DNA from 2 places in the Streptomyces sp. NPDC111744 genome. Region 1 is predicted to be linked to the other one. Evidence: riboswitches for the same ligand, from Rfam matches in the RefSeq annotation. Region 1 holds a riboswitch; the other holds the start of a gene.
The links. A riboswitch is a leader RNA that binds a small molecule or an ion and turns the genes downstream of it on or off. The one in region 1 is predicted to bind glycine.
Positions count from the first base shown of each region.

Region 2: another riboswitch for glycine. It lies ahead of gcvP (aminomethyl-transferring glycine dehydrogenase); the one in region 1 lies ahead of gcvT (glycine cleavage system aminomethyltransferase GcvT).

Region 1 is NZ_JBVKCG010000009.1:32,105-36,627, forward strand. Features, by position in the region: gene glyA (serine hydroxymethyltransferase) at 1-1,201, opposite strand, end outside; gene gcvH (glycine cleavage system protein GcvH) at 1,240-1,617, opposite strand; gene gcvT (glycine cleavage system aminomethyltransferase GcvT) at 1,749-2,876, opposite strand; glycine riboswitch at 2,924-3,033, opposite strand; glycine riboswitch at 3,034-3,131, opposite strand; gene ACZ7OO_RS21295 (AAA family ATPase) at 3,288-3,977, shown strand; gene ACZ7OO_RS21300 (enhanced serine sensitivity protein SseB) at 4,196-4,523, shown strand, end outside.
Region 2 is NZ_JBVKCG010000015.1:9,162-13,684, reverse strand. Features, by position in the region: gene gcvP (aminomethyl-transferring glycine dehydrogenase) at 1-2,433, opposite strand, end outside; glycine riboswitch at 2,606-2,700, opposite strand; gene ACZ7OO_RS28740 (PRC-barrel domain-containing protein) at 2,815-3,195, shown strand; partial or broken gene ACZ7OO_RS28735 (DNA polymerase IV) at 3,108-4,523, opposite strand, start outside.

The sequences.
Region 1 (4,523 bases):
GGGCCGCCGCGTCGTAGGACGGCTTCAGCGTCTCGGCGATCACGTCCGCGACCTCGGCGAAGTCCTCGGCCGTGAAGCCGCGGGTGGCCAGCGCCGGGGTGCCGATCCGCAGACCCGAAGTCACCATCGGTGGCCGCGGGTCGTTCGGGACGGCGTTGCGGTTGACCGTGATGCCGACCTCGTGGAGACGGTCCTCGGCCTGCTGCCCGTCCAGTTCGGACGCGCGCAGGTCGACGAGGATCAGGTGGACGTCCGTGCCTCCGGACAGGACGTTCACACCGGCCTCGCGGGCGTCGGGCGCGGTGAGCCGCTCGGCGAGGATGCGCGCACCCTCCACCGTACGGCGCTGGCGCTCCTTGAAGTCCTCCGAGGCGGCGACCTTGAAGGAGACCGCCTTCGCCGCGATCACATGCTCCAGGGGACCGCCCTGGAAGCCCGGGAAGACGGACGAGTTCAGCTTCTTCGCGAAGGCCTGGCGGGCCAGGATGATGCCGCCGCGGGGACCGCCGAGCGTCTTGTGGGTGGTGGAGGTGACCACGTCGGCGTACGGCACCGGGTTCGCGTGCAGACCGGCGGCCACCAGGCCGGCGAAGTGGGCCATGTCGACCCACAGGTAGGCCTCGACCTCGTCGGCGATCCGCCGGAACTCGGCGAAGTCCAGTTCGCGCGGGTACGCCGACCAGCCCGCGATGATCACCTTCGGCCGGTGCTCCTTGGCGAGCCGCTCCACCTCGGCCATGTCGACGAGACCGGCGTTGTCGACGTGGTAGGCCACGACGTCGAACTGCTTGCCGGAGAAGTTCAGGCGCATGCCGTGGGTGAGGTGGCCACCGTGGGCGAGGTCCAGACCCAGGATGGTGTCCCCGGGCTGGGCCAGCGCGAACAGGGCCGCCTGGTTGGCGGAGGCACCGGAGTGCGGCTGCACGTTGGCGTACTCGGCGCCGAACAGCTCTTTCACCCGGTCGATGGCGATCTGCTCGGTGACGTCGACGTGCTCGCAGCCGCCGTAGTAGCGGCGGCCCGGGTAGCCCTCGGCGTACTTGTTGGTGAGTACCGAGCCCTGCGCCTCCATGACCGCGACCGGAGCGAAGTTCTCCGAGGCGATCATCTCCAGGGTGGACTGCTGGCGCTCCAGCTCGGCGTCGACCGCGGCCGCGACCTCCGGGTCGAGCTCGTGCAGGGGCGTGTTCAGAACGGACATCTTTTTCTACGACTCCTCAGCCGGTGTCTCTACGGTCCTCAGCCGGCGGTGAAGGCGGTGTACTCGTCGGCGGAGAGCAGGTCGGCCGGCTCGTCCGCGACGCGCACCTTGAACAGCCAGCCGCCCTCGAAGGGGGCCGAGTTCACCAGGGACGGGTCGTCCACGACGTCCTCGTTGACCTCGGTGATCTCACCGGTGACCGGCGAGTACAGGTCGGAGACCGACTTGGTCGACTCCAGCTCGCCGCAGGACTCGCCCGCGGTCACGGTGTCGCCGACGGCCGGGAGCTGGACGAAGACGACGTCACCGAGCGCGTTGGCCGCGTGCTCCGTGATGCCGACCGTCGCCACGCCGTCCGCGGCGGCCGACAGCCACTCGTGCTCCTTGCTGTAACGCAGCTGCTGGGGGTTGCTCATGGCCTGAATTCTCCTGTACGCGGGGGAGTGCTGGTGAAAGAGGACTGCTGGAAAGAGATGTGAGCAGCGGAAATGTGCGCAGGGTCACGCGCCGCCGCGTTCAGTGTCTCCTCTGGGTCTACCTCTGGGGTCTACTTCTGGCGCTTGTAGAACGGCAGCGCCACGACCTCGTACGGTTCGTGGCTGCCCCGGATGTCCACGGCCACGCCCGCCGTGCCCGGCGCCGAGTGCGCCGCGTCGACGTACGCCATGGCGATGGGCCTGCCCAGGGTGGGGGAGGGGGCACCGGAGGTGACCTCGCCGATCACCTCGCCGCCGGCGACCACCGGGTACCCGGCGCGCGGCACCCGGCGGCCCTCGGCGATCAGGCCGACCAGCACCCGCGGCGGCCGGGCGGCGGCGCGGTCGGCGGCCTCCCGGAGCGCCTCGCGCCCCACGAAGTCGCCCTCCTTCTCGAACTTCACCACCCGGCCGAGCCCGGCGTCGAAGGGGGTCAGCGAGGTGGTCAGCTCGTGCCCGTAGAGCGGCATGCCGGCCTCCAGGCGCAGGGTGTCCCGGCAGGACAGCCCGCAGGGCACCAGGCCGACACCCTCACCCGCCTCGGTGAGTGCCTGCCACAGCCGCACCGCGTGTTCCGGCTTCACGAACAGCTCGAAGCCGTCCTCGCCGGTGTAGCCGGTGCGCGCGATCAGCGCCGGGACCCCGGCGACGGTGCCGGGCAGCCCCGCGTAGTACTTCAGGCCGTCCAGGTCGGCGTCGGTCAGCGACTTCAGGATGCCCGGCGACTCGGGCCCCTGGACGGCGATCAGCGCGTACGCGTCCCGGTCGTCCCGCACCTCGGCGTCGAACCCGGCGGCACGCTCCGCCAGCGCGTCGAGGACCACCTGGGCGTTGGAGGCGTTGGCCACGACCATGTACTCGGTGTCGGCCAGCCGGTAGACGATCAGGTCGTCGAGGATGCCGCCGTCGGCCCGGCAGATCATGGTGTAGCGGGCGCGCCCGACACCGACGGAGGCGATGTTGCCGACCAGCGCGTGGTTCAGCAGGGCGGCGGCCTGGGGGCCGGTCACGGTGATCTCGCCCATGTGGGAGAGATCGAAGAGCCCGGCCCTGGTCCGCACGGCGACATGCTCGTCGCGCTCGGAGCCGTAGCGCAGGGGCATGTCCCAGCCGGCGAAGTCGGTCATGGTCGCGCCGAGCGCGCGATGCACGGCATCGAGCGCGGTACGGCGGAGTCCAGCGGAATCGGAACTGCTCATCGGTCGGTCGTCTCCCAAGGGTCCCAGGGCATGACAGGCGAGGTCTGTCCTCCCCATCTGTCATCGGAACCTGAGAGGTTCGCCCTGACCACACGAGTGGTCACGGCTTGCACCTTGGGTGGGGCCACTGACACAGCGGCCCGCTTTTCAGATGTGCCTCGCCCGCGCGGTAACGGGGCCTGAGAGATTCAAGGGAGGGACTTGCTCCTTCGGCGCCCCAGCGAAGACTGCTGGGGACTCTCCCGCGCGGATTCAAGCGGCCGGTATGCAGTTGGCGGGCACATCATTGCATGCCGGGCGGAGCTTTGTAACAGGGCTGTGGCGCGGAGCGGACGGAACCGCGAGACACCGTGCATTACCTTCTCTTTACGTTAAGTGGGGAGAACCTTTCCTGAACCCCCGGGGAGGACGATCACGGTGACAAGGACCACGGCATACGGGACGACGGGCATCACCCTGCCGGGACAGCCGACGGCCCCGGCCCGCGAGCGGTGTGACAAGCGCCCCGCACCGGTCGTCCGCGATCTGCGCGACCGGGCCGGACACAGCCCGCACGGCCTGCTCTTCGGCCCGCGTGACCTGGTCGTGGTCACCGGGCTGCCCGGCAGCGGCAAGTCCACCCTGATGCACCGCACCGTCCAGGGCATCCGGATCGACTCCCAGGACACCCGCGACCGCTGGGACGCCCGCCTGGCCCGCTTCCTGCCGTACACCCTCTACCGCCCGCTGGTCCGCCTCGCCCACTACGCCGGACTGCGCCGCGCGCTGCGCACCGGCGAGGGCATGGTCGTGCACGACTGCGGTACCCAGGCCTGGGTGCGTGACTGGCTGGCCCGCGAGGCCCGCCGCCGCGACGGCACCCTGCACCTGCTGCTCCTGGACGTGACGCCGGGCACGGCACTGGACGGTCAGCGCGAGCGTGGCCGGGGCGTCTCCCGGTACGCCTTCCTGCGCCACCGCCACGCCGCCGCCCGCCTGGTGCGTGCGGTGGAGAAGGGCGGCCCGCCCCAGGGCGTCGGCTCGGCGGTGCTCCTGGACCGGGACGCGGCTGACGTGCTGTGCCGGATCGCCTTCGAGAAGGCGGAGAAGCTCGCGGGGTGAGGCTTTCCGGCAAGCGAAGCGCTCGCGGTGAGGTTTGCCGCCAGCGGGGCGCTCGCGGGGTGAGGTTTGCCGCCAGCGGAGCGCTCGCGGGGTGAGGCTTTCCGCAAGCGGAGAAGCTCGCGGGGTGAGGCTTTGTCCCCGCAGGGTGAGGCATTGTCACAGCCACCCGCTAGCCTTTTCAGCCTCAGCAGCAGTGGTTTCCAGCAGGCGGTAGGCAGATGGACTTCCCGGCGGACATTCCCGCGGACTTCCCGGCACAGGCACAGCCCCACCCGCACGGCGGTTGGCCCGGCAACGAGCTGGAGGAGGTCCTGTCGGCCTCCCTCGGCGTCCCCGCGGCGGCGGGCCGGCTCATCGAGGTACTGGGCCGGAGCTTCCTGTGGGTCCCGCTGCCGGAGGGCGGCGGCCCGCACAGCGGCTCGCTGGACCTGCCCACCACGGAGATCCAGGGCCAGGTGTACGTCCCGGTCTTCAGCTCCGAGGAGCAGTTCCGACTGGTGGTCGGCTCCCATCTGTCGTTCACGATCGCCCCGGCCGTCGAGTTCG
Region 2 (4,523 bases), on a different contig from region 1:
CAGCCCGCCGGGCCCGGTGTAGAGCACGGGATAGTGCGGCTCCAGCCGCTTGGCGATGTAGTTGGCGCTGAGCACGGCAACCTGCGTGGCGCGCTTCAGCCCCTCGCCGCCCATGAGCCGGACGTACGCCCACGAGATCGGCAGGATCCCCGCGGAGCCCCACGGCGCGGCCGAGATCGGTCCGACACCGGTCTGCGGCCCGGCGGCCGGCTGGAGCGGGTGGTTCGGCAGGTACGGCGCCAGGTGGGCCCGTACGGCCACCGGACCGACGCCCGGCCCACCGCCGCCGTGCGGGATGCAGAAGGTCTTGTGCAGGTTGAGGTGGGAGACGTCGCCGCCGAAGTGCCCCGGCTTGGCGACCCCGACCAGGGCGTTGAGGTTGGCCCCGTCGACGTACACCTGGCCGCCGGCCTCGTGCACCTGCCCGCAGATGTCCGCGACATGCTCCTCGAACACGCCGTGCGTGGACGGGTATGTGATCATCAGCACGGCGAGCTGGTCGCGGTGCTGCTCGATCTTCGCCCGCAGGTCCTCGACATCGATCTCGCCGTCCTCGGCGGTCTTCACGACGACGACCTTCATCCCGGCCATGACGGCGCTGGCGGCGTTGGTGCCGTGCGCGGAGGAAGGGATCAGGCAGACGGTCCGCTGCGCATCGCCGTTGGCACGGTGGTAGGCGCGTACGGCGAGCAGCCCGGCCAGCTCACCCTGTGACCCGGCATTGGGCTGGAGCGACACCTTGTCGTAGCCGGTGACCTCGGCGAGCCGCTCCTCCAGCTCACGGATGAGCGTCAGATAGCCCTGCGCCTGCTCGGCGGGCGCGAAGGGGTGCAGCTGGCCGAACTCGGGCCAGGTGACCGGCTCCATCTCGGTCGTCGCGTTGAGCTTCATGGTGCAGGAGCCCAGCGGGATCATGCCCCGGTCCAGCGCGTAGTCCCGGTCGGCGAGCCGGCGCAGGTAGCGCAGCATCGCGGTCTCGGAACGGTGCTCGTGGAAGACGGGGTGGGCCAGGTAGCCGTCGCCGCGCAGCAGCGCCTCGGGCAGCGTGTCCTCGGCGACCGCGTCCAGCGTCTCGACGTCGCCCTCGACGCCGAACGCCGTCCATACGGCGCCCAGCTGGGCCCGCGTGGTGGTCTCGTCGCAGGCCATGGAGACGTGGTCCGCGTCCACGAGCCGCAGGTTGACACCGCTCTGCCGGGCGGCGGCGACGACCTCGGCGGCCTTGCCGGGCACGCGCGCGGTGAGAGTGTCGAAGTAGGCGCCGTGCACGATCTCGACCCCGCCGGCCCTGAGCCCCGCGGCCAGGATCGTGGCGTAGCGGTGGGTTCGCCGGGCGATGGCCCGCAGCCCCTCGGGCCCGTGGTAGACGGCGTACATGCCGGCCATCACGGCGAGCAGCACCTGCGCGGTGCAGATGTTGCTGGTGGCCTTCTCACGGCGGATGTGCTGTTCGCGCGTCTGCAGCGCGAGCCGGTAGGCCTTGTGCCCGTCGGCGTCCACGGACACGCCCACGAGCCGCCCGGGCAGGCTGCGCGCGAACTTCTCCCGCACCGCCATGTAGCCCGCGTGCGGCCCGCCGAAGCCCATCGGCACACCGAACCGCTGGGTCGTACCGACGGCGATGTCGGCGCCCAGCTCACCCGGCGAGGTCAGCAGCGTCAGCGCGAGCAGGTCGGCGGCGACGGTGACGAGCGCGCCCAGCCCGTGCGCCTGCTCGACGAGCGGCTTGATGTCGCGTACGGCACCGGAAGCACCGGGGTACTGGACGAGCACCCCGTTGATCTCACGCGAGGCGAGGTCCGCCGGAATCCCGTCGCTGAGGTCCGCGACGACGACCTCGACCCCCGTCGGTTCGGCCCGCGTCCGGATCACGGCGACGGTCTGCGGCAGCGCGTCCGCGTCGATGACGAAGACGCCCTTCTTGTTCTTGCCCATGCGCAGCGACAGAGCCATGGCCTCGGCGGCGGCCGTGCCCTCGTCGAGCAGCGAGGCACCGGAGGTGGGCAGCCCGGTGAGGTCGGCGACCATGGTCTGGAAGTTCAGCAGCGCTTCCAGCCGGCCCTGGGAGATCTCCGGCTGATACGGGGTGTAAGCCGTGTACCAGGCAGGGTTCTCCATCACGTTGCGCAGGATGACGGGCGGCGTGAAGGTGCCGTAGTAGCCGAGCCCGATCATCGAGTCGAGCACCTGGTTCCGGTCCGCCAGCGACCGCAGTTCGGCCAGCACCTCGGCCTCGGTGCGCGCACCCGGCAGTTCCAGGGTGTCGGCGTTCTTGATCACGTCCGGCACGGCGGCAGCGGTCAGCTCGTCGAGCGAGCCGTACCCGACCTGGGCGAGCATCTTGGCCCGGGCCCCGTGATCGGGCCCGATATGGCGCTGCTCGAACGGGATTCCCTGTTCAAGCTCGGAGAGCGGAACACGCTGGGCGGTCATTGCGGAGGCCTCCTGGTCTGACGCGACCTTCGAGGGGTACCCAGGCGGGCACCCCGACGGCCTCCCCCTCTGTCATCTCAACCTGAGAGCTTCGCCGGACGCCCAGGGGATCCGGCTTTCACCGTCGGTGAGAGCGGACGCCGTCGACGCCCGCCCTGCTTTCCAGAGTGACCTCGTCCGTGCGGTACGTGAGCCTGAGAGATTCCGGGGAGGATTTGCTCCTTCGGCGCCTCCGGTCTGCCCGGAGGACTCTCCCGCACGGGGTCAGCAGCCGCTTGCCAGCCTACCAGCGAGGGCAACGCACGGACCTTCGAGTGGCCGCCTCCTTCAATGTGCTCTTTTGTAGTGCTTACGGATGAGTTGCGACCAAGTGGAGGGCCCGTGCAGACCGACATTGATCCGCGCAACCTGATCGGCCGCAAGGCGTTCGACTGCCACGGCACGAAGATCGGCACGATCGACGAGGTCTACCTCGACGACGCGACCGGTGTGCCGGAGTGGGCGGCCATACGCACCGGCCTGTTCTCCCGGGACGCCTTCGTGCCCCTGGAGCCCAGCGAGCTGGTCGAGGGCACCCTCCAGGTCCCCTTCGACCGCGCCCTGATCAAAGATGCCCCCGACTTCGGCGTGGGCCGCCACCTCTCCCCGGAGCAGGAACTTCAGCTCTATCACCACTACGGCCTGGACATGACCGCCCCACCCGCCGACCACCCGGACCACGACTTCGGCAAACTGGCGGGAACCGAGGACGCGGGCGCGTAGACGGCGCGCGCGCCTCTCCAGCCGCGGGCAGTCGTGCCGCTGGGGCGGCACGGGTGGACGCTGGGGATGCCCCCTCTGGGGGAGGCGTCCTGCGAGCGCCGGTAAGCGACCCCCACCTCCGCCCAGCCCTCACCCCGGGTCACGCACCAACCCCGTCCACTGGAATCTCCGGCACCAACGGCAACGGATCCACCGGCTCCAGCTCAGGATCCTCCACCCGGAACGTCCGCACCCGCCCCGGCTCCACCGACCCCGGCGTCTCGAACCGAACCGTCACCCTCCCCAGCCCACTCCCCTGCACCCACCCGTGTCCGTACTCGGCATGCCGGACGTCGTGCCCCGAAGGCCATCTCCGCTCTACGACCACCTCCTGCTCGGCGACCGGCTCGGCCGCGTCCTCCTCCGCCAGGACCTCTGCCGCCTCCCCCGCCGCCTGCGCGAACAGATCCTCCTGTGTGAAGTCGGCCAGCCCCGTCACCCCCACCCCCAGCAACCGCACACCCCCCGTCGTGTCCACCGAGTCCAGCAACCGCGCGGCCGCCTCCCGCACCACCGCCGGATCGTCGGTCGGCCCCCTGAGCGTCTCCGACCGGGTGAGCGTCGAGAAGTCGTACCGCCGTACCTTCAGCACGATGGTCCGCCCCGACAGCCCGGCCCCCCGGAGCCTGCGCACACACCGGTCGGCCAGCCGCTGCACCTCCATCCCCACCCGCAGCCGGTCATGGATGTCCACGTCGTACGTGTCCTCGACGGATACCGACTTGGCCTCCCGCTCGGCGACCACCGGCCGTTCGTCGTGCGCCAGTGCCATCGCGTGCAGCGCATGCCCATGGGCCTTGCCCAGCAGCCGTACCAGCTCGTCCTCCCCCGCCTCGGCGATCTCGTCGACCGTGGTGATCCCGGCCCGCCGCAGATGGTCCCCCGTCGCCGGCCCCACGCCCGGCAGGGTCCGCACCGACATCGGCCCGAGCATCGCCCGCTCCGTGCCCGGCTCGATCAGCACCAGCCCGTCCGGCTTGGCCTGCTCGGAGGCGATCTTCGCGAGCATCTTGGAGGCGGCGAGCCCGACCGACCCGGAGAGCCCCGTGGCCGCCCGTATGTCCGCGCGCAGCTTCTCCCCCACCAGCCGCGCCGACACCGCGTCCCAGGCCACCTCACCCGCCTCCAGGTCGACGAACGCCTCGTCCAGGCTCAACGGCTCCACCAGCGGCGACAGCTCGTGCAGCAGCGCCATCACCTGCTCGCTGATCGACCGGTACAACCCGAAGCGCGGCACGAGATACGCGGCGTTCGGCGCCAGCCTGCGCGCCTGTGCCATCGGCATCGCG